3 regions of the Peribacillus sp. YIM B13477 genome follow, and region 2 is predicted to be linked to each of the others. Evidence: riboswitches for the same ligand, from Rfam matches in the RefSeq annotation. Region 2 holds a riboswitch; each other region holds the start of a gene.
The links. A riboswitch is a leader RNA that binds a small molecule or an ion and turns the genes downstream of it on or off. The one in region 2 is predicted to bind preQ1.

Region 1 (6,702 bases), on a different contig from region 2:
ATCATGGAAGAGAATCCGAATCCCATGACACGTGAAGAAGATTATGCGGCTACAAGTGCCTTGATCCAGAATTTCAGCCTGCTTGCCTGGGAACAGGGAATCGGGATGATATGGGAAACATACGGCATGATACACAGCATGGAGTTTCGTGAAGCTTTGGGCGTGAAACCAGGCGAGAAGGTCGTCGGCAGCCTTCACGTTGGCTATCCCGATATGATTCCTGCCCCTCGTCCAAGGAACGCGATCGATCAACTCCTGACCGTCATGGACTAACATAAAAGGAAGGCCTCCAATCTTCCAGTTGGAGGCTCAGACTGTAGACAAACTCGATGAAAACCGGGTTTTCTACAGTTTTTTTATTGCTTTTTTGAACGTCGATTTCCGCTCCAGGCACTCGCTTTTCCCGCAGGAGTCTCGTGCCTTACACTCCAATCACATATAGATAGAACTTATTCCTACATTCTTTTTTTTGTATTATATAGAAGTATTTAACTAGGTGATAAGGATGCTTTTTAAACATGATTCCATTCAGCAAGATCAACTCGAAGTAATTACTTAAATCAATTTGTGCCAGTAAATCATTTAGCTCGTAAACTTGATGTGCCATTGACATCTATTTCATTTATAATTTGGTGTAAGATATGTATGAGGTTGGACGTCCCTTTATATCCGTTTCAAGAGCGTCAACTCCGTTCTCCTCCAATTGCTTTAGCCACCTGAAAACAGACGCCCTAAACCCTACAGCGCGTCTGTTAGCTTGGAATGATTATCCCCACGGTCATTGCCACTACCATAAAGAACCAGATAAAAAAAATCCAGCTTTTATGTATATTGATTAAAAGATCAATCAAAAAAACCTCCTTCTAAAAGGAGGTCCCTAAACGCTCATACTCAAAAGAACTCGTGATATAATGCCTGAATTGCCGTCTCTTCGTTGTGCCCTTTCACACCGAACATCATGCTTACCTCCGAAGAGCCTTGATTGATCATCTCAATATTCACCTTTGCTTCGGCCAAGGCTTTTGACGCTCTTGCCGTTGTACCGACATTATGGCGCATTCCTTCCCCTACAACCATGATCAAGGCAAGATCATGTTCCACATTCACTTCATCGGCATGAAGCTCTTTCTTGATTCGGGAAATGATTTTCTTTTCGGCATCCCCTTTCATCTGGTCCTGCCTTAGAATAAGCGTCACATCATCGATGCCTGATGGAATATGCTCATATGAAACTCCATAATCCTCGAGGATGTGCAGCAGTTTCCGGCCAAAACCAACTTCCCGGTTCATCAAATATTTGCTAATGTAAATACTGCAAAATCCTTTATCACTTGCAATCCCAATAACAGGCCCGTTCGTATTATCCCGTGTATTCACAATGCGGGTCCCCTGCGCCGCCGGATTGTTCGTATTCTGGATATGGACAGGTATTCCCGCCCGGAATGCAGGAATCAGCGCCTCATCATGAAATACCGAGAAACCTGCATAAGAAAGCTCACGCATCTCACGATAGGTTAGTTCCCGGATTCCCTTAGGATTGGAAACCACATTTGGATTCACAGCATAAACGGCATCCACGTCCGTAAAGTTCTCATACAAATCAGCTTTGACCCCATTAGCAAGAATCGAACCCGTAATATCGGAACCGCTTCTTGAGAAGGTTAACACATCACCATCTAACGTATATCCGAAGAATCCTGGGAATACAACGATTCCCGGCTCATCACGCAGAGCATATAACCGATCATAAGACTCTGGCAGCACCCTGGTAAATCCACCTTCATCCGCTACGATCAAGCCTGCCTTCTTCGGATTGATATACTGTGCCTCCACTCCAAGGCTTTGGAAATAACCTGCGACCAGCTTCGCATTATTATCCTCGCCACCTGCCTTCAAGGCATCCAGATAGCGCTTTGGGTTAGTTTGATCTGCATGCAGCAGCGCCATTAAATTTTCATGAATCCCTGTGATGACACTCTCGGATATATCCAATTCTTCAGCAATGCTCGCATAGCGGGATACAACATCTTCTATCAAATGCTCTCCGTTATCCCCGCGCAGCTGCTGTTCCGCAGCTTCAATCAATAAATCCGTCACCTTTATGTCATCGGAATTGCGTTTTCCTGGAGCGGAAACGACCACAATCTTCCTCTCTGGATCAGAAACAACAATTTCGAATACCTTCCTCAACTGATCACCTGACGCAAGTGAACTTCCACCAAACTTTGCAACTTTCATCTCGACATCCCCTATTTTCGTAAATATTCTGTCAAAATTAACTCTCCCTATTATTACGCTTTTTCTCGAAACAATCAAGTGAAAATTCCATTATAGGAGGACATTTGTACTTTTAAAAAGGACAAATGACAGAACCACTGATCGAAATTAGCTATAAACTAAAAAAAGACAACGGGCATATGCCCATTGTCCCTCCTATTCTTTAGCGATTATCCACGGTTTCCGGGTATAAGTCATGATTCATCAAGCGGTAATTCGCCATTTCCTCATACTTCGTACCAGGTTTCCCATAATTCGTGTAAGGGTCGATGGAAATTCCGCCCCTAGGTGTAAACTTGCCCCAGACTTCAATATATTTAGGGTCCATCAATTCGATTAAATCAATCATGATGATGTTCATGCAATCTTCATGGAAATCACCATGATTGCGGAAGCTGAATAAGTAGAGTTTCAAAGACTTACTTTCCACCATTTTCACACTGGGAATATAGCTGATGTAAATGGTAGCAAAGTCCGGCTGGCCCGTGATTGGACATAAACTAGTGAATTCCGGGCAATTGAATTTGACGAAATAGTCCCGGTTCGGATGCTTGTTGTCGAATGACTCAAGGATTTCAGGAGCATAGTCGAATGTATATTTTGTTCCTTGATTCCCAAGCAGTGTGATATCTTTTTTTAATTCTTCTTCTTTTCTTCCAGACATGAAAAGTCCTCCTAATCCCACATTTCAGGGAGATTCATAAAATGGGCCTCTATATAACAAAAACCATATCTCCTCAAAGATATGGTTGATTCGCAAAAAATATCAAAGCCATAGTTTTTTTAAGAGGGTGATGCTATGAACCTCTCCCGTTTATCGGGAAATATTTTAAAATTGTCATAGTAAATATAGAAAAAAATATCTAATCTGTCAATCATACATTTTAAATTTGGTTTGATTCCTAACGGGATTCAGCTTAAAATGTAGAAGAAGTTTATCCTACATGAAGGAAGAGATTAAGTCAATGTGGATTTTTGCGGCACTCATCACGAGTTTATGTTTCGGAATCAATAACAGCATTTTTAAATGGAGCAGCGGAAAAGGGTATTCCAAGATACATATCCAATTTTTCTTTTATTTTTCAGCTTTTATTTTGTCCATTGTTTATGGAGTATTAATGGATGGTTTGCAGCTGAACTGGCTGTCCATCATGCTTGGTGCAGCAATTGGTGTACTGAACGCCAATGGTAACATCCAGATGGCAAGCGCCTTTGAAAAAGGTCCGGCAAGCTTGACATCTCCATTAATCGCAGCGAATGCCATATTCCCCATTCTCTGTGCAGCTTTAATTTTTCACGAACATATTTCTTCCTTGCAGTGGAGTGGAATCGCCTGCATGTTTATCGCTACATTAGTCATCCAATATACACCTAATGCAAAAGGTAATCATCAATATGTCCCATGGATGATGCACACATTACTCTCCATCTTATCTTTTGGTGTGCTCGGCATTCTTATGACGACATCAACACGTCTTCAATTAAACTCCCTTGATATCCTTGTATCAATGTATGGAGGCGGAATGCTTTATCTTCTTTCGGCTCTAGCCTTTAAAAAAGAAAAAATCAAGCTAAAGGAAGTCAAAATCGGTTCCTTAGTAGGCTTTTTAAGCATGATAGGCTATGGATGTTATTTCTTTGCGTTGAACACTGGCATCGCAAGCATCATTTTCCCTGTCGTCAGCCTGAACTGTTTGGTTGTCGTATTCGCTGGATGTTATATATTCAAGGAAAAACTAAAAAACTATCAAATTGCTGGTGTCCTCGCAGCATTAATCGGTATTATTTTAACTAAAATATGAATATAGTTCGTTTTAAAAACAACCTGGCTGTCATGTATACAAGCCAGGTCGTTTTTTTAAAAAAACTGAAAATGGGGCATGTCAAAAAAAAGTGTTGACACTTCACTTAAAATATCAGATAATTTTGAATATTAATTCTCACGATTTTAGCTTTTGAAATGTTTGATTATCCTTCTGCCACGGGTATAAAAGAAATAGGTACAACCACCTCATTTAATTCTGAATTAGGAAAGGAAAGATGCATAATGGTAAAAGTTACAGTAACAGTTGATTTCCAAGGAAAATCTTATCAAACTAACGTCCTTGCTAAACCGGGTACTGATCATGAAGTAATTTTACAACAAGCCCTTCATCAAGTTGAAAAACAGTGGAAAGCATAAAAAAGCAGGCATCGCAATAGATACCTGCTTTTTTATTACCTTAAATACTATCCCAAATACTTTTCATATGCACGATTAACGACCCTCTTGCAATTCCCTCCTACTTAAAAACACTTTTAATTGTTTTTTTCAAAAGGCACTAGAATCAAGATGCCAGTTTGTGTACCAGAATTTTTATAATGAAAAAATATCTTTGAACTGGAATTATATTAAAAGCCTTATAAAAAAGAAGGTATTTTTAAGGCGCGTCTCAGCTGTAGACAATTTAACCGTTAATTTCCACTCCAGGCACTCGCTTTCCGCGGGCGGTCCGGGAGCCTCCCCGGTGCCTTTGCGCCCGCAGTGCTCCCTTGGACTCGCTTTTCCCGCAGGAGTCTCGCACACCCGCTCCAATCAACTATGTTTTAAAGTTTAGTTAGAGCCCTTTTGTTTATAAACTCAAAGACGGTATTTTAAGGACCGTCTTTTTAATGTTCTATTAAACTAAATTTCTTATTAATGGCATGGAACGTTCTTGAAGGCTATCTGAAAACAGACTATAAGAAATGAGCTTCTTCTAGTACTGTTTAACTACATCCACGCGGTCGCTGTAAATATATACAAATAACCTAACATCCTTTTTGCCTCTTTTAGTATCAATGACCAATGGAGTCCCACTATTTTCTGGATGTAAAAACAATTCCTCATTCCCCAGGAATATATGATTTTTCTTCAAAAATAGCGCTATTAAAATAATTAATAACTTGAATTTTTTCTTCACCTTCCAAAGGTTTTCCGTCAAAGGTTACGATTGTATTCCCGCCACTAATTTCTGAATGTATTTTAAATTTACTGATAATCCAATTAACTGCATCTGTCGGAAGTCAAGAAACCAATATTTTAACAAACTTAAGATAATAATTGTCACAATCAAAACCGGCAATGTCAATTCATCATCTACGCTACATTTATTAATTAATTCTTATATAACTTATTATATCAAAAGTGGCTGATCGTTTTCTTAGTAGATGTGTCCGTTCTATTAACGTTTTACTTTAGCAAAACATTGCACTTAAACGTACGGGCGCGCTTCGAAAGTGAAAATTTCCCATTATAAATATAATGTTGCGATATGGTTATACTAACCAATATGGTTTCGGCCAAATCCTTGTTAACAAACTTCCATGAATGAAATGGATAGACCGGTTTAAAAATCAAAAAAACTGGGCGTCATCAAGACACCCAGCTTTTCCGGAATCGATTATTGATATCCCCAAATCATTGTTAGCATTGTACCGAAAATTGTAACCAATGCAACGAACAATCCGTAATAAACGTTTGTATAAATCGATGCTTTATCTTCAGACTCACCTGCGTGCATGAACATAACTAATTGAAGTGCAGCTTGCATGAAAGCTGTAACAAGAAGGATGATCACACCCATTTTAAGTGAGAGATCAAACATAATAACTGATAGTGCGACCAAAGTCAGGACTAGTGAAAAGGCAAATCCCATAACTTGGCCCCGTGGGAATAATTCTTTCATATTACATCATTCCTTTCAGGTAGACGAAACTGAAGATGAAAATCCAGACAACGTCCAAGAAATGCCAGTAAAGTGAAAAGATGAAAGCCTTGTTTGTTGTTTCTGGAGTCATACCGCGCTTTTTGATCTGCATGATGATGAAGGTTCCCCAGAATAAACCAAGTGTAACGTGAGCTCCATGCGTACCTAGTAATGTAAACAAACTAGATAAGAAAGCACTTGTTTGAATGGTTGCTCCTTCATGTACATACTCCACGAATTCATAAATTTCGACTCCCAAGAAGCCTAAACCAAGAATAAGGGTGATGATGAAGAAACCAATCGTTGCTTTCTGCCTGCCAAGTCTCATTGCATTGATTCCAAGACCAATGGTAAAACTACTGGTTAAAAGAAAGATTGTTTGAAACATCAGGGTTGGCACTTTAAAAAGATGTTCCCCTGTTGGACCATTTCCAGTTCCATCAACTAATACAAAATAAGTGGCGAACAGTGTAGCGAAAAGAGCTATTTCTGCTCCTAGGAAAATCCAGAATCCAAAAATCTTTAAGCGATTTTCTTCCGTGCTATATTCTAGTGGCAGCGAGTTATCTATTTTCATTACTTAGCACCTCGCAATTTATTTTCAGTTTCTTCGATCTCTTCAACAGAGATATAACGTCCGTGGTCTTTTTCGAATGAACGGTGAATCATACAAGCAAAGATACCGATCGTTGCAATG
Region 2 (6,702 bases):
CCTTTTCCTCTTGTTCACGCTGTGCCTTATGATCGATTACCTTCTTGTGATCCAAGGAAATCTCGATGCGATCCTCTTTTTTAGACCATTGGACTTTTTCACTCGTTTCCTTCGTCAACTGTCGGTAAACACGTGATTTGTCAATGGAAGAGGTAGCTGGCCTTGGTGTTGCTTCTTCAATTTGCAGCGGTACGACATCGATTGTAGCTTTTCCGTCATTCGCTAAATGGTATTGAACCATGGCTGAATCCTTTGTGCGTGTCCAGCCTTGATCGAATATGAAATTTCCTAGACTATAGAAAATGATTCCATCTTTATAAACATCGAACGATTGAAGCACGTGGGGGTGATGACCGATGATGATGTCAGCGCCCGCATCGATGATAGCTTTAGCCAAGTCTTTTTGTCGATCGGTTGTTGATGTTGAATACTCTTGTCCCCAGTGCATATTCACCACAACCAAGTCTGCGTTGCCTTGCTTGGCATCACTTGCTTTGCCGATCATTTCAAATAATAAATCAGGGTTGGAGTTCAATAGTCCGGCTTTATCACTTTTTGATACGGCATCCTTACCGTAAACATCTGTGAAGCCAAGTGTTGCGACACGAACGCCATTAACATCCGCATAGTCGATGCTGTTTTTTGCTTCCGCGGTGTTAGATCCAACACCGACATAGTGCATATCCGCACTTTTGAATTCATCAATCGTGTCAAGGAGTCCTTGTTCTTCATAGTCCATCATATGGTTATTTGCCAATGACACCACAGAGAAGCCAGCATCTTTAACGGCTTCCACACCGCTAGTATTGGAGTTTAACCGGATGGGCGTATCGGCTCCCTTGTAGTTAGATACTTCTTCTTTTAAAGCGGTATGTTCATAATTCCCACTGACATAATCCGAATTGGCAAAATAGGGTTTCATATACCGGAAGAGGTATTCATACCCGTGCTTTTCCGTCACTTCTTCAACATAACGTCCCATCATCACATCACCGACCATTGTCATCGTCAATGGTTGATCGGATTTTGTTGCGACTGTTTTCACTTCCTCAGCCCGTCCCATCCAAGTGGTAATGACTAAAGCGATTAGTAATATAGGTAGTATGATTCCAGTGTATTTAAGATTCTTTTTCTTCGTGCGTTTAATAAAGATAAGTGTTTTTTCTTTTGCATTTAAAGTCCGTTTCATTTTTTGCACCTCAGAATAGGTAGTACACGTTCATTAAACCGAATGTTATGCCGGATAATAAAAGCGTGCTGCCAAGTGTCAATGGCATTCCTTGTCTTTGTATGGTATTCGCTATCAATCCAGGTACGATTATACCGATTCCCCGAAACTCGAATATTTCAAAGGGCATGACGGGGTAGACTAAGTCCAATAGGAGTTTCAAGCAAATCCCGGTCACCATCATGGCGGCGAATTTTCTTCTTCCATATAAAATCACCCATCTTGAAAGGCCGTGGGTGACGATTAAATAAGTTACGACACTAATGATCAAAATGGTCAGCATGATTTCCCATTGATCAAATACTAATGCCAAATAACCTGGCACGATAAGTCCTGCGGGTACGACACCCGTCTTTTCTGAAAATATAAGGCTAAGCGTTACTCCCAGTACTAGGGCTACATATAAATCCGATCCAAACATTAAGGTTCCTCCTACTTAACTTGCTTTTTGCTTTGTTTTAGATTTCATGAATGCTTCAATTAATGGTTCCGCTGCACCGTGAATATTCCCGACACCGTAGACGATGCGATTTTTCATCAATGGGCGCAGACGGGCCACGATTTCTTCAGTTGACCAGTTTTCTAAATCCCAATATTCTTTAGTATCCAATTTACCTTGCTCGAATACCTTCGTGATTGGTGATGTAGTTTCACCAATGGCAATGACGATTTCGGATTTTATGTACGGCAATACATCTCTAGCAAACTGCTCGGTACGGTCCACACGGTCTGCACGGCAGTTCATGATGACGATAGGAGGTTCTGTGCTGTATCCGAACGTATTGACACGTTCCCATATGTTCAGCGTCGATGCCGCGTCGTTTGCAGCAAAGCCATTGACAAAGAAAGTTGGCTGGATGCGATCTCCGAATTTGGTGATCCGCATGGCCCCTGGATCTGGATGTGCATTCAGCATGCCGCGGAAAGCCGTTTTTTCATCAATTCCCAAAGCTTCCGCAACGGCCAAGGCTAGTGATGCGTTATCCGGAAATACCATATAGTCGAATTCGCGTAAGAAATCCTCGGAAATTCTTGAATTATCTGCAACAATCACTTTTGTGTTGCGTTCTTTGGCGATTTGTTTGAAAAAGTCCAAATATTCACTTTCGATGGTTATTAAGTGACCATTATGGGGAATGGTAGCAGTGAAGGCTTCAGCAACCTCATCCATAGTCGGTCCCATGACATCCATATGGTCTTCCAATACATTCACGATGACCCCGATGTTTGCCTGGATCATTTTGTTTTGGAAGATTAGTTGATAGTCAGGCTGTACGGCCATGCACTCACAAACCAGTGCTTCCGTGCCTAAGTCGGCAACTTCTTTAACTACACGCCGTTGTTCTCCTATGTTGGGTCCTTCCGGGCGGCGTACAATCGGTTTTTCCTTGTCGGTAAACCAATAGATCATTCTTGCTGATGTTCCGGTTGTTTTACCTACTGTTTTGTATTTTGCTTCCTGGATCACACCTGTAATTAGACGCGTTACAGTCGATTTCCCTCGAATCCCATTCACATTCACACGTACCGGGATGGAGTCGAGACGCTTCTGATGGCGTTTTTGTTCAAAAATGCCATAGCCAAGCAAAAAGATCGCACAAATAAATATTGGTGCCATTTTTTTTTAACCTCTCTTTTTTTCAAATATTTGAATTACTGAATACACACTACATGATTTTAAACTTAATAGGCAAGAGCCAATTATTCTATCGTAATATAGTTATCATCAGCTTTTTCAAATATATGTATATTAGGGTGTAATAGTATCTAATGGGATGAATTATTTTATGAGTACAAAGATATGGCTGGTAATCGAGGGAATCGAGGTTTCATTTACACTAAATTATGGAAAGTTTAATAAAGCCCCATTTCAGTCAGAATCAAAATGGTTTTATGAGCATTTGAACCTAATTCATAATGGCTAAATTTGAATAATATTTTTTTAAAAAAGTGAGGTTTATTACAGTTTGTTAATTGTTTATACCCATTGTTTGACATAAACGTTATAATTTTTATGGATTTGTCATTCAATGTGAAATATTGCATCTAACGACTCAATTAGTTGAACTCTTTTGAATATGGACAAAGATGAGTAAAAGAACACATCTCTTTTTTTTAGTATTTTCTTCGGGAATACCCATGGGTCTATAATTGACCTTTTACCTAAAAAATGAAATGAACTAAAGTTAACCCATTTCTTTTAAAAAATACCTAGTTTCTTCTATAGATATAGTGTTTATACAAGAATGAAAAATAAAAAAAGCCCAGAAGCATATCTGGGCTTTCGGCTTATATATTGTAAATGAATGGAATGGTCACGGACCTCCGTTAATCATGGATAGATTTACCTTTTGTGGGTCTTGAGTTACAGCATGGGTAGCTGAATTATGAAGGAATCAGGTTAACTTGATTTCTTTCTGTCAGAAATCTCAAGGGTGGAGTCCTTTTTACCGCCATCAATCACATAAAATCTAGGAGCTAATCTCCTTTTTTTACGTTGATTGTCAGGATTCATCTTCATATAATTTTCGTATTCTTTGCGAAAGAATTCTTTGGTTTCCCGTTGCAATGCTTTTCTTTCGTTAAAATCTGCGATGAATTTGAAAAAACGTTTCATATGAATTCCTCCTTATGGGGTTAAAAGGTCTTAGTTTAATAGTAACATATCGTTGGTGAATTTTAACCTTTTTTTGCAATTTTGGAGTGGAAATTATGTTTTTGTGTGAATAAAGTTGTGAATGGTTTGATTCGAGAAAAAGCATGTAATGGATCCTTGCTGAGTAAGTGACCGTGCATGGTATTGAAAGGGAATGTCGGGATTTAAAGCGGGTATTGGAAGCAATGATTATTTGAGTTAAAATATTCCTTATATTCATTATACACTAAATATTCTGAAAACAAAGGAAAATATTCACTTCCAGCCGCTTTTGATAGATTTGCTTTTTAATGGTTCATTATTGTGTATAGTTATATATTCCCCGAATTTATGAAAATGAAACTTCCCTTATGTGGGAGGAAAAAAAGCAATTTCCCGCATACGGGCTTTAATGCTTTTCAAATTATTTGACCCCTTTATCCGATATTTTATTCACTCTTTTTTATCGGATTTTTAATGTGATTTTTAAGTAATGAAAAGTTAACCAAATTTGCCATCAGGTCTAATGTTCACTTTATATAAACATCTTGATTTCTTATCATTTTCAAGTTACTATTGACTTGGAAAAATATAATATTCCGCGTTAAGGCGGAAGAGGTTCTAGCTACCCTCTCAAAAAAACTAAGGAGAAACAGTGCTCTATTCTTAGGGTGCTGTTTTTTTCCGTAAAAAGGAGTTTTATAGAATGAAGAAGAAAGAAAAGGCAGTGGTTGTTTTTAGCGGAGGACAGGACAGTACGACGTGCCTGTTTTGGGCATTGGAGAGATTTGAGGAAGTGGAAGCGGTGACGTTCGATTATAATCAGCGGCATAGCTTGGAAATCGAATGCGCTCAAAACATTGCCAAGGAATTGGGAGTGAACCACCATATCCTTGACATGTCGCTGCTGAACCAACTGGCCCCGAATGCATTGACAAGAAGTGATATTGCAGTGGCGGACGGAGAAGAAGGGGAGCTGCCGTCGACGTTCGTGCCAGGGAGGAATTTGCTGTTCCTTTCGTTTGCCGGAGTGCTGGCGAGTCAGATTGGCGCTAAACATATTGTCACAGGAGTCTGTGAAACGGATTTCAGCGGATATCCTGACTGCCGCGATGTATTCATTAAATCTTTGAATGTGACCTTGAACTTATCGATGGACCAGTCATTCGTGATTGATACGCCGCTAATGTGGCTTAATAAAGAGGAAACATGGGAGCTTGCTGACCAGCTTGGCGCGTTCGACTTTGTCCGCGAAAAGACCCTGACTTGCTATAACGGAATCATCTCCGATGGCTGTGGAGATTGTCCGGCATGTAATCTGCGGAAAAAAGGGCTGGATGACTATGTAAGCAGACGGAAGGTGCTTTCATGATGTACGGTTTTAAGATAGTGGATAAACTCCAAAAAATAGATGAAGATATTCAGCGCAGCCAATTGAAGTATACAAACAAGAGGGTTCTCGTAAGTAAGGAATTCACCTTTGACGCGGCGCACCATCTGCATGACTATGAAGGGAAATGCAAGAACCTTCATGGCCACACGTATAAAGTCATTTTCGGATTGAGCGGGTATACGGATTCACGCGGGTTGATGATAGATTTTGGTGACATCAAGGATATATGGAAAAATGACATCGAAATCCACCTGGATCATCGTTATTTGAATGAAACCCTGCCGCTCATGAATACAACAGCTGAAAATATGGTTGTCTGGATTTATGAAAAAATGGCCGAAGCCCTTTCATTAAAAGAATATGAGGGTGCTAGAGTCGAATTTGTTCGACTGTACGAAACGCCGACAAGCTATGCCGAAGCCAGACGGGAGTGGATGGAAAGTGAGTAAACTCCCGGTAATGGAAATCTTCGGGCCGACCATCCAAGGAGAGGGAATGGTCATTGGTCAAAAAACCATGTTCGTTCGGACGGCCGGCTGCGATTATTCATGTTCCTGGTGTGATTCCGCTTTTACTTGGGATGGCACAGGTAAGGAAGATACCGTTCAGATGACTGCCGATGAAATATGGGATGAGCTGAAGCGAATTGGGGGTTCCGGTTTTTCCTTCGTGACGATATCTGGGGGGAACCCGGCCCTGTTGAAAAACCTAAACGGCTTGATAGCGATCTTACATGAAAATAAAATGAAAATAGGGGTCGAAACACAAGGGAGCCGATGGCAGGATTGGTTTCTCGATATTGATGAACTGACTATCTCACCTAAGCCGCCGAGCTCTGGAATGGACACGGACTTTACCGTGCTTGACCAAATCATCTCGAATCTTGCCAATCGAAACCCAGAAAACCATGTTTCATTGAAGATCGTCGTCTTTAACGAGGAAGATTATCAATATGCTAAACATGTACATGGGCGTTACCCGGATATTCCCTTTTATCTGCAGGTCGGCAATGACGACAGCAGGACGGCGGATGATCGTCAATTGATCAGCGGCCTATTGAAGAAGTACGAAGAGTTAATTGATAAAGTGATAGCGGATGATGAATTGAATGATGTGAAAGTCCTGCCCCAGCTGCATACCTATATATGGGGTAACAAGCGGGGTGTGTAAAGTAAAGGCAGTGTGATGTTTAATCACACTGCCTTTTAAGCTTATTACAACCTTTGCATGTGTGTAGCTTTGAAGGATGATGTGTATTTAAGGCCATATCCAAATAAGCGATCCATTCCAATATGTGCGGTCCAAATTAAACCAATCATCACCCATGCATCCGACTTTAGGAATATGGCTAACAAAATCATGAGGATGGACACGATATAAGTATGGAATGCGTTATAAACCTTTGCTCCAATCCGGTCATTGATCAGATAGGCCAGCATGGAAACA
Region 3 (6,702 bases), on a different contig from region 2:
AATGATTCAGAAGGTCAGACTAATGGGAAACAACCTGTTGAGACGGTTTCATTCTTTGGGAATATAAAGGAATTCTTCACCTCTCTGATAAAATAGGATGGTTTTGAATCCTGCAAAAAAAGGACAAGGTTCAGGCTTGTCCTCGAAGTTCATATTTTTATGGGCAAAATGATTTGGACCTCAGTTCCTTGGTTCAGTTCACTGTTAAACCGGACCTTTCCCCGATGCGCCTCAATGATTCGGCAACTGACTGTCAGTCCTAATCCGGTTCCTTTTTCTTTTGAAGAATAGAAAGGCTCTCCAAGATGTTTTATGCGGTTTTTTTCTATTCCGCTACCGTTATCTTTGATGGTGATGGAAAGGTTATTGTTCATTCGTTCAAAATCAATCCAAATGTGGTCGGCGGATGCCTCCATGGAATTCTTGAGCATGTTTATGAAAACTTGTTTTAATTGGTTTCCCTCACATAATAGAAGCGGTATTTCATTTTTGACAGATATTGATATTTTGGTGGGGTACGAGTCCGCCTCTGGTTTCAACAAGGTTTTGACATCATTCATCAGGTCGATGATTTGATGTTTGCTGAATGGAAGTTCCTGTGGTTTTGCCAGAACGAGTAATTCGCTTACAATAAGATTAATCCGGTCCAATTCACTTAACATGATCGTGTAGTATTGTTCATAGGGATGGTCGCTCTTTTTAAGCAGTTGGACGAAACCTTTTAAAGAAGTCAGCGGATTTCGTACCTCGTGGGCTACACTTGCGGCAAGTTCGCCGACTATCGATAATTTTTCGGTTCTTCTTAAGCGTGCTTCGGTTTCTCGAATTTGAGTGACTTCTTTAGCATAAGTAATGATTCCGACTAAATCCTCGCCAACCATCATCGGGACAAATGTACAAGAAAGTAAGATGGACTTCCCGTACTTCGTCAGGAATTCTATATCTTTCCCTTTTTTGATCCCCTTTTGGTTTTCCATGACATATTGGCATGATGTACGGATCAATTCCGCGTCTTCTGCTGAAAAATTCAAATTAATGAATGAAGCGCCATGTATTTCTTCCTGTTGAAAGCCTGTTACCGTTTCAAACCTTGGATTCACGGTCGTGATCATTCCATTTAAATCAAGCATCAGCATTGGATAAGGGTTGTGCTCAAACAATGATTTATAGCGTTGTTCGCTATCAAATAATTGATTCTCCGCGACAACTCTTTCAGATATATCCCTGCCAATGACGACTAAGCCTTTACGTGAACCATCTTCATTGAACAGGGGAACTTTAATCGTATCAAAGGTCTTGTGATTGCCATCGGGAAGAGGGATGATTTCCTCGCACCTAGTAATTTCCCCCTTTACCCACGTTTCTTCATCGGAAATTTCACAGTAGATCAACGATTCTTTATAAAATTCGGTGTATTCTGCGAGCTCACTGTCTCTTTTTCCCTTATAATCTACATGCTCCAATTGAAATAATTGCAGCCCGAAGGTATTGGATTCAAGCCATCGGCCATCCCCATCCTTGAAATTAACGAAATCCACCATTGAATTGATGAGTGTGCGCCGACGCTGTTCCGCCTCTTTTAATCGTTTGAATTCTTCCTTTTTAGCTAAATAAAGATATAGAATTAAGCCTATTGATAAAAGGAAAACAATGCCTTCCGCCCTTTGGAGTTGAATGAAGACCTCTTTATTATGGATATTTGTAGTTAAAAAATAGTCGAATACGACTAATGTAAGAATCCCGGATAGGATATATATTGCTAAGATGGAGCGTTTGGACATGGAGATTCTCCCTGTTTTTAAGACATTTCAAAGGTAAAAATACATACACATTTTAACAAACTATCGGAAAAAAATATATGCAGAATCTCTAAATAAAAAAACAGGGGCCAATGTGGTCACCTGTTTTTTCTGAAGAAGGTTAGTTTCTTCTTCTTTTTTGCACGCTTATAGACCATGAAGAATAGTAAGAAAAGGAGTGCAAGAGCAGCTAGCGTATATTGGTTCATTTCGACAGATAGCAGTCCATAAGGAATCAGTGATAGGAAGAAAAAGTATATAAGGTTGCCAAGTGCCGTCGCCAATAAATAGTCTTTGAAAGTGACGGTGCTGACTCCGGCTGCCAAGTTAATTAAGCTTGTGGGGATAAGCGGGAAAATCCTGCCTGTAAACACGTACATGAAGCCATGCTCCACTACAGATTCTTGCCACTTTTCACCAATCTTCTTTAAAAGAAGCTCCTGAAACCAGTTTCTTGCTGCATAAAAAATGAATCCTGAGGCAACAACACTTGTAAACCAACTCCATAGATAGCCATATATGAATCCGAATATCGTGACATTGATGGTCAGGAGCAAAATTAAGGGGATGATTGTAAAAGAATTTTGTACAAACATCAATACGAATGTCACAATAAATGTAAGCAAGAGATTTTCCTTCAATATGCCAATAACAGAATCCAAATCACTTTTCCAAACCAAAGTGAACAGTTCTGCATTAGAGTATATAAAAATTGCGATTACAAGTAGACCGATTAGGGTCAGGACTTTTTTCAAAGGGCCACCACCATTCTTACTAATAGTTTATCATTTTCGAGTTCAATGGTGAAAAAAAAGAGCTGCCGCATCATGCAGACAGCTCTTTTCCATTATAGTGGCTTAACGGCGCGAAGATTCCTTTTAAAGCCACTTTTCAAACTGAATTCTTTTGTTCATTCCATAAATGATTGGCGCTCCAATCAAAAGGACAACGAACTCACCGACAGCTGTAGTCATCCAGCTTAGCCAGAATGGCAAGCCAAAGGCAAGGTTCAGTTCAATTGCAATTAAAAACATTGTGAACGTGAAAAAGATAATCGTAGCGACCATACGTCCTTTAATGCCTTTTATGAAACGAGAAACATAAATGACAAGCAATAAGGCGAGCAGGGATTGGCCCACCCCAAAAATCAAATCATATGGCACCATCGGCGAAAAGAGCAGATTCGATATGAAGACTCCTCCAACGATACCGTAGATATACTTTTTATTGAATACAATCAGATGATTCAACATTTCCGGTACACGGAATTGGAACATCTCAAAAGCTATTGGTTTAAACACCAATGAGACCGCCACATACAAGGCAGCCAATAACCCGTTTATCACGAGTGTACGAACATTCATTTTACTCTCTCCCTAGTTTTTTATCGTGGGATGGTTACGAACCACGTGCAGGCGTTTACCCGATGATTAATAGTAGCCCATGTAAGCTTGTTTCGTCAATTTGTAAAGAATGGTTTTAATTATAGGTTTCCAATCAGATGAAGCAGCACAATTGGATTTTGAATTATTGCAATGAAGGATGATATTATTTCAATATGTACATAAAAAGGAGTGAATATTAATATGTCGATCGAAAGTGTCAAAAGCCATTTTAAACAATGGAATCGGGAAGGCGACGTAAAGGAGTTCGAAACATCTAGTGCCACGGTAATTGAAGCAGCGGAAACCATCGGTGTTATCCCAGCGCGGATTGCCAAGACCCTTTCCTTTAAAGGGGAAGGTGAACACGCGATTTTGGTCGTTGCCGCAGGGGACGCGAAAGTGGATAATAAGAAATTTCGTCAGACGTTCGGTTTCAAGGCACGAATGCTTTCACCTGATGAAGTGCTTGCACAGACCGGCCATGCAATCGGAGGCGTTTGCCCGTTTGGCCTGGCAAACGATTTAGCTGTTTTTCTTGATGTATCGATGAAGCGCTTCGAGTCATTGTTTCCGGCTTGCGGCAGTTCAAACTCTGCAATAGAACTTAAACTCGCTGAATTATTTGAATATTCAGGTGCCAAGGATTGGGTGGATGTTTGTAAGGGGTGGGAAGAAAAGGGGAATGTGGAAACGGAGGCTGGAAATGCAGTTGATGGCATTTGTTGAATGGGATGGAGTCCACTAAAGTGAACTTTATTTGCGGGGGGCCGCATTCATTTCTATTATTGAAAACGGGCAGAAAGTGTTCCTGATCGGAGGTTGAAAGATGTTAAATGGAAGCGAAAGAAAAAGCAATGGCAGCTATCTGAGTCTTAAAACTCTTTATGAAGAAAATATAACGGTTAAGAGCATTGCCCAGGAGCTTGAGTTTTGCCATAAAAATGATCTGGCGCTGGATATCCAGAAAGCAATGAAAAAAAAGAATTTTGATATATTGGCAGTCCAAGATCAAGGGGAAATCATCGGATATATAGAAAGGCAAGAACTAGGTGAGGGAAGTATTTCTGAATATATGAGAAACTTCTCACCAAGGGAAATGGTTTCGAATTCAACCCCTTTGATCCAGCTTCTCCATATTTTTAAGAATAAGACAAGGGTGTTCGTATTAGAGAATAATTCAATTAAAATGTTGATTACCCATGCTGACCTCCAAAAGCCTCCGATCAGAATGTTGATATTCGGATATATTACCTTATTGGAGATGAGGATGAGCGATATCATCCTGGATAGATTCGGCGATGGCAGCTGGTATCCAATGATCAGCGAAGACCGTTTAGAGAAGGCAACCGAACTATATAAAAGGAGAATCGATAAAAATGAGGATATCAATATAATAGAGTGCCTGCAAATCAGTGATAAATTCGATATTATACATAAAGATAAAGAATTGAGGCACTTCTTCCAAATCCCTTCCAAAAGTAAAGGGAAGAAGGATGCGAATGCCATCCGAAAATTACGGGATAAGATTTCCCATGCTAATGAACTGGGTCTGGACATGTCATGGATGGAAATCATCGAGGTTGTCGAGTCCTGCGGCCGACTGCTCGAAATCTCTGAATCCTATCCTTATGAAAAATGAGATCCGGCTAATCATGCTGGTTCTTTTTTTTTGCGCATCAGATAGAAAAAAACTGCCCGTATCAGGCAGTCTCCCCGAATAACTCAAAACTCCGGCAGTTGATCCAGGTTATTTTCTTTTATTCCATCGGGCTCACTCCGTAATATGTCACGACCATATTTATGAAAGACGTCAACGTTGGCCAGGTTGCCAGCTTTGGCTTCCGCAAGGGCTGTGGGGTAGTCGAGTTCACGGCCGGAGTCCGTCTTGATGGCGATAATATTGTCCTCTTCATTTTTCCTTACGGCGATGATTTCTTCTTTTCCTGCTGCTGAATCACTTTGGTTTGCTTGCGGTGTTCCCTGCTGCTTATATGACTCATAGGCTTCTTCAAATTGGTCCATGTTTTAGACACCTCCTATTTATAGGGTGAACCATTTTTCCTGCAATATACAAACCGGATTTCGTCCAACTTGAGCCGTTATTTCGTCCAAATGGGCCGATCTTTCGGCACTTTTTTTTGTTAATGCTGTCTTCTTGGCCTTTTTGCAGTGGCATGGCACTTGCATCTTGTATAAGTAGTAGCAAGAAATAATATCCACTAGATTAAGGGAGGAATAGTAATCATGAATGTAAAACAAGGGGCAAGCACTGTAAATGCAAAACAACAGGTCAAGACAATGAAAGCGGCGGTCGTCAATGAATTTAACCAAAAACTTGAGATTAAGGAAGTACCGATCCCAGAATTGGAATATGGTGAGATATTAGTGAAAATTAAGGCCTGTGGCGTGTGTCATACCGATTTACATGCTGCACATGGTGATTGGCCGGTAAAACCCAAGCTTCCGCTTATCCCGGGACATGAGGGTGTTGGCATTATAGAAAAGGTGGCGGAAGGCGTAACTTCCTTGAAAGTGGGTGACCGTGTTGGGATCCCTTGGCTTTATTCGGCCTGCGGCGATTGTGAATATTGTCTGACCGGCAGGGAAACGCTTTGCTTGGACCAATTGAATGCAGGCTATTCCGTGGACGGCGGATATGCGGAATATTGTAAAGCACCAGCCAAATATGTGGTGAAGGTTCCTGAAGGGCTTGATTTTGCGGAGATTTCACCGATTTTCTGTGCAGGTGTAACGACTTATAAGGCGCTTAAGGTATCAGAAGCAAAACCTGGTGATTGGGTAGCGATTTATGGAATTGGCGGATTGGGGCATGTTGCCCTGCAATACGCAAAAGCGATGGGCTTTAATGTCATTGCTGTCGATATTCAAGATGATAAGCTTGATCTGGCAACGGAACTGGGGGCGGATTACACGGTTAATGGGCTTAAGACCGATCCTGTACAGGCCATTAAGGATAAGGTTGGCGGCGTGCAGGCATCCATTTCTGTGGCGGTTACGAAAAAAGCATTCGAACAGGCTTACAGTTCAGTCAAGAGGGGCGGCACACTTGTCGTAGTCGGATTGCCGAATGATGAACTTCCAATCCCGATTTTTGATACAGTGTTAAATGGGGTGACTGTAAAAGGGTCCATCGTCGGGACGAGAAAAGATTTACAGGAAGCTGTTCAATTTGCGGCTGAGGGTAAAGTCAGAACGAATATTGAAACAAGAAAGCTTGATGAAATCAATGACGTGTTTTCAATGATGGAAAACGGAGAAATCAACGGCCGCATCGTATTGACGCTAGAATAGGAACAGAGGAGGAAGCCCTGGAACGGAGCATCCTCCTTTTTATTATGTCTGGCTCTTCTCATTTAATATATAGCGCAATTTCCTTATGGATATTTGCAAGCGTTTGGCAGCTTCATTCCGGTTGCCGTAGGTTTTTTGCAGTGCCTGCATGACGAGCTCCTTTCCAATTGTTGATTGAAGCTGTTTGATTTCGGTAAGGATTTCTT

Region 1: it holds a riboswitch for preQ1, as region 2 does, so the genes downstream of both, queF (preQ(1) synthase) here and queC (7-cyano-7-deazaguanine synthase QueC) in region 2, are expected to answer to the same signal.
Region 3: it holds a riboswitch for preQ1, as region 2 does, so the genes downstream of both, ACFX4H_RS20800 (QueT transporter family protein) here and queC (7-cyano-7-deazaguanine synthase QueC) in region 2, are expected to answer to the same signal.

The regions. Positions count from the first base shown of each region.
Region 1 is NZ_JBHZPD010000008.1:128,392-135,093, reverse strand. It holds gene ACFX4H_RS21205 (nitroreductase family protein) at 1-273, shown strand, start outside; gene ACFX4H_RS21200 (aspartate kinase) at 892-2,238, opposite strand; gene queF (preQ(1) synthase) at 2,441-2,941, opposite strand; PreQ1 riboswitch class I at 3,046-3,091, opposite strand; gene ACFX4H_RS21190 (EamA family transporter) at 3,222-4,079, shown strand; gene ACFX4H_RS21185 (BA3454 family stress response protein) at 4,325-4,459, shown strand; partial or broken gene ACFX4H_RS21180 (YfmQ family protein) at 4,938-5,381, opposite strand; gene qoxD (cytochrome aa3 quinol oxidase subunit IV) at 5,700-5,984, opposite strand; gene qoxC (cytochrome aa3 quinol oxidase subunit III) at 5,986-6,582, opposite strand; gene qoxB (cytochrome aa3 quinol oxidase subunit I) at 6,582-6,702, opposite strand, start outside.
Region 2 is NZ_JBHZPD010000003.1:25,595-32,296, reverse strand. It holds gene ACFX4H_RS11840 (CapA family protein) at 1-1,189, opposite strand, end outside; gene pgsC (poly-gamma-glutamate biosynthesis protein PgsC) at 1,200-1,649, opposite strand; gene pgsB (poly-gamma-glutamate synthase PgsB) at 1,665-2,846, opposite strand; gene ACFX4H_RS11825 (hypothetical protein) at 3,630-3,845, opposite strand; PreQ1 riboswitch class I at 4,473-4,515, shown strand; gene queC (7-cyano-7-deazaguanine synthase QueC) at 4,570-5,235, shown strand; gene queD (6-carboxytetrahydropterin synthase QueD) at 5,235-5,705, shown strand; gene queE (7-carboxy-7-deazaguanine synthase QueE) at 5,698-6,426, shown strand; gene ACFX4H_RS11805 (DUF4260 domain-containing protein) at 6,471-6,702, opposite strand, start outside.
Region 3 is NZ_JBHZPD010000008.1:50,258-56,959, forward strand. It holds gene ACFX4H_RS20785 (cadherin-like beta sandwich domain-containing protein) at 1-96, shown strand, start outside; gene ACFX4H_RS20790 (PAS domain S-box protein) at 150-1,781, opposite strand; gene ACFX4H_RS20795 (TVP38/TMEM64 family protein) at 1,898-2,554, opposite strand; gene ACFX4H_RS20800 (QueT transporter family protein) at 2,678-3,163, opposite strand; PreQ1 riboswitch class I at 3,170-3,214, opposite strand; gene ACFX4H_RS20805 (YbaK/EbsC family protein) at 3,386-3,910, shown strand; gene ACFX4H_RS20810 (CBS domain-containing protein) at 4,011-4,823, shown strand; gene ACFX4H_RS20815 (DUF3892 domain-containing protein) at 4,907-5,206, opposite strand; gene adhP (alcohol dehydrogenase AdhP) at 5,483-6,496, shown strand; gene ACFX4H_RS20825 (sigma-54-dependent transcriptional regulator) at 6,539-6,702, opposite strand, start outside.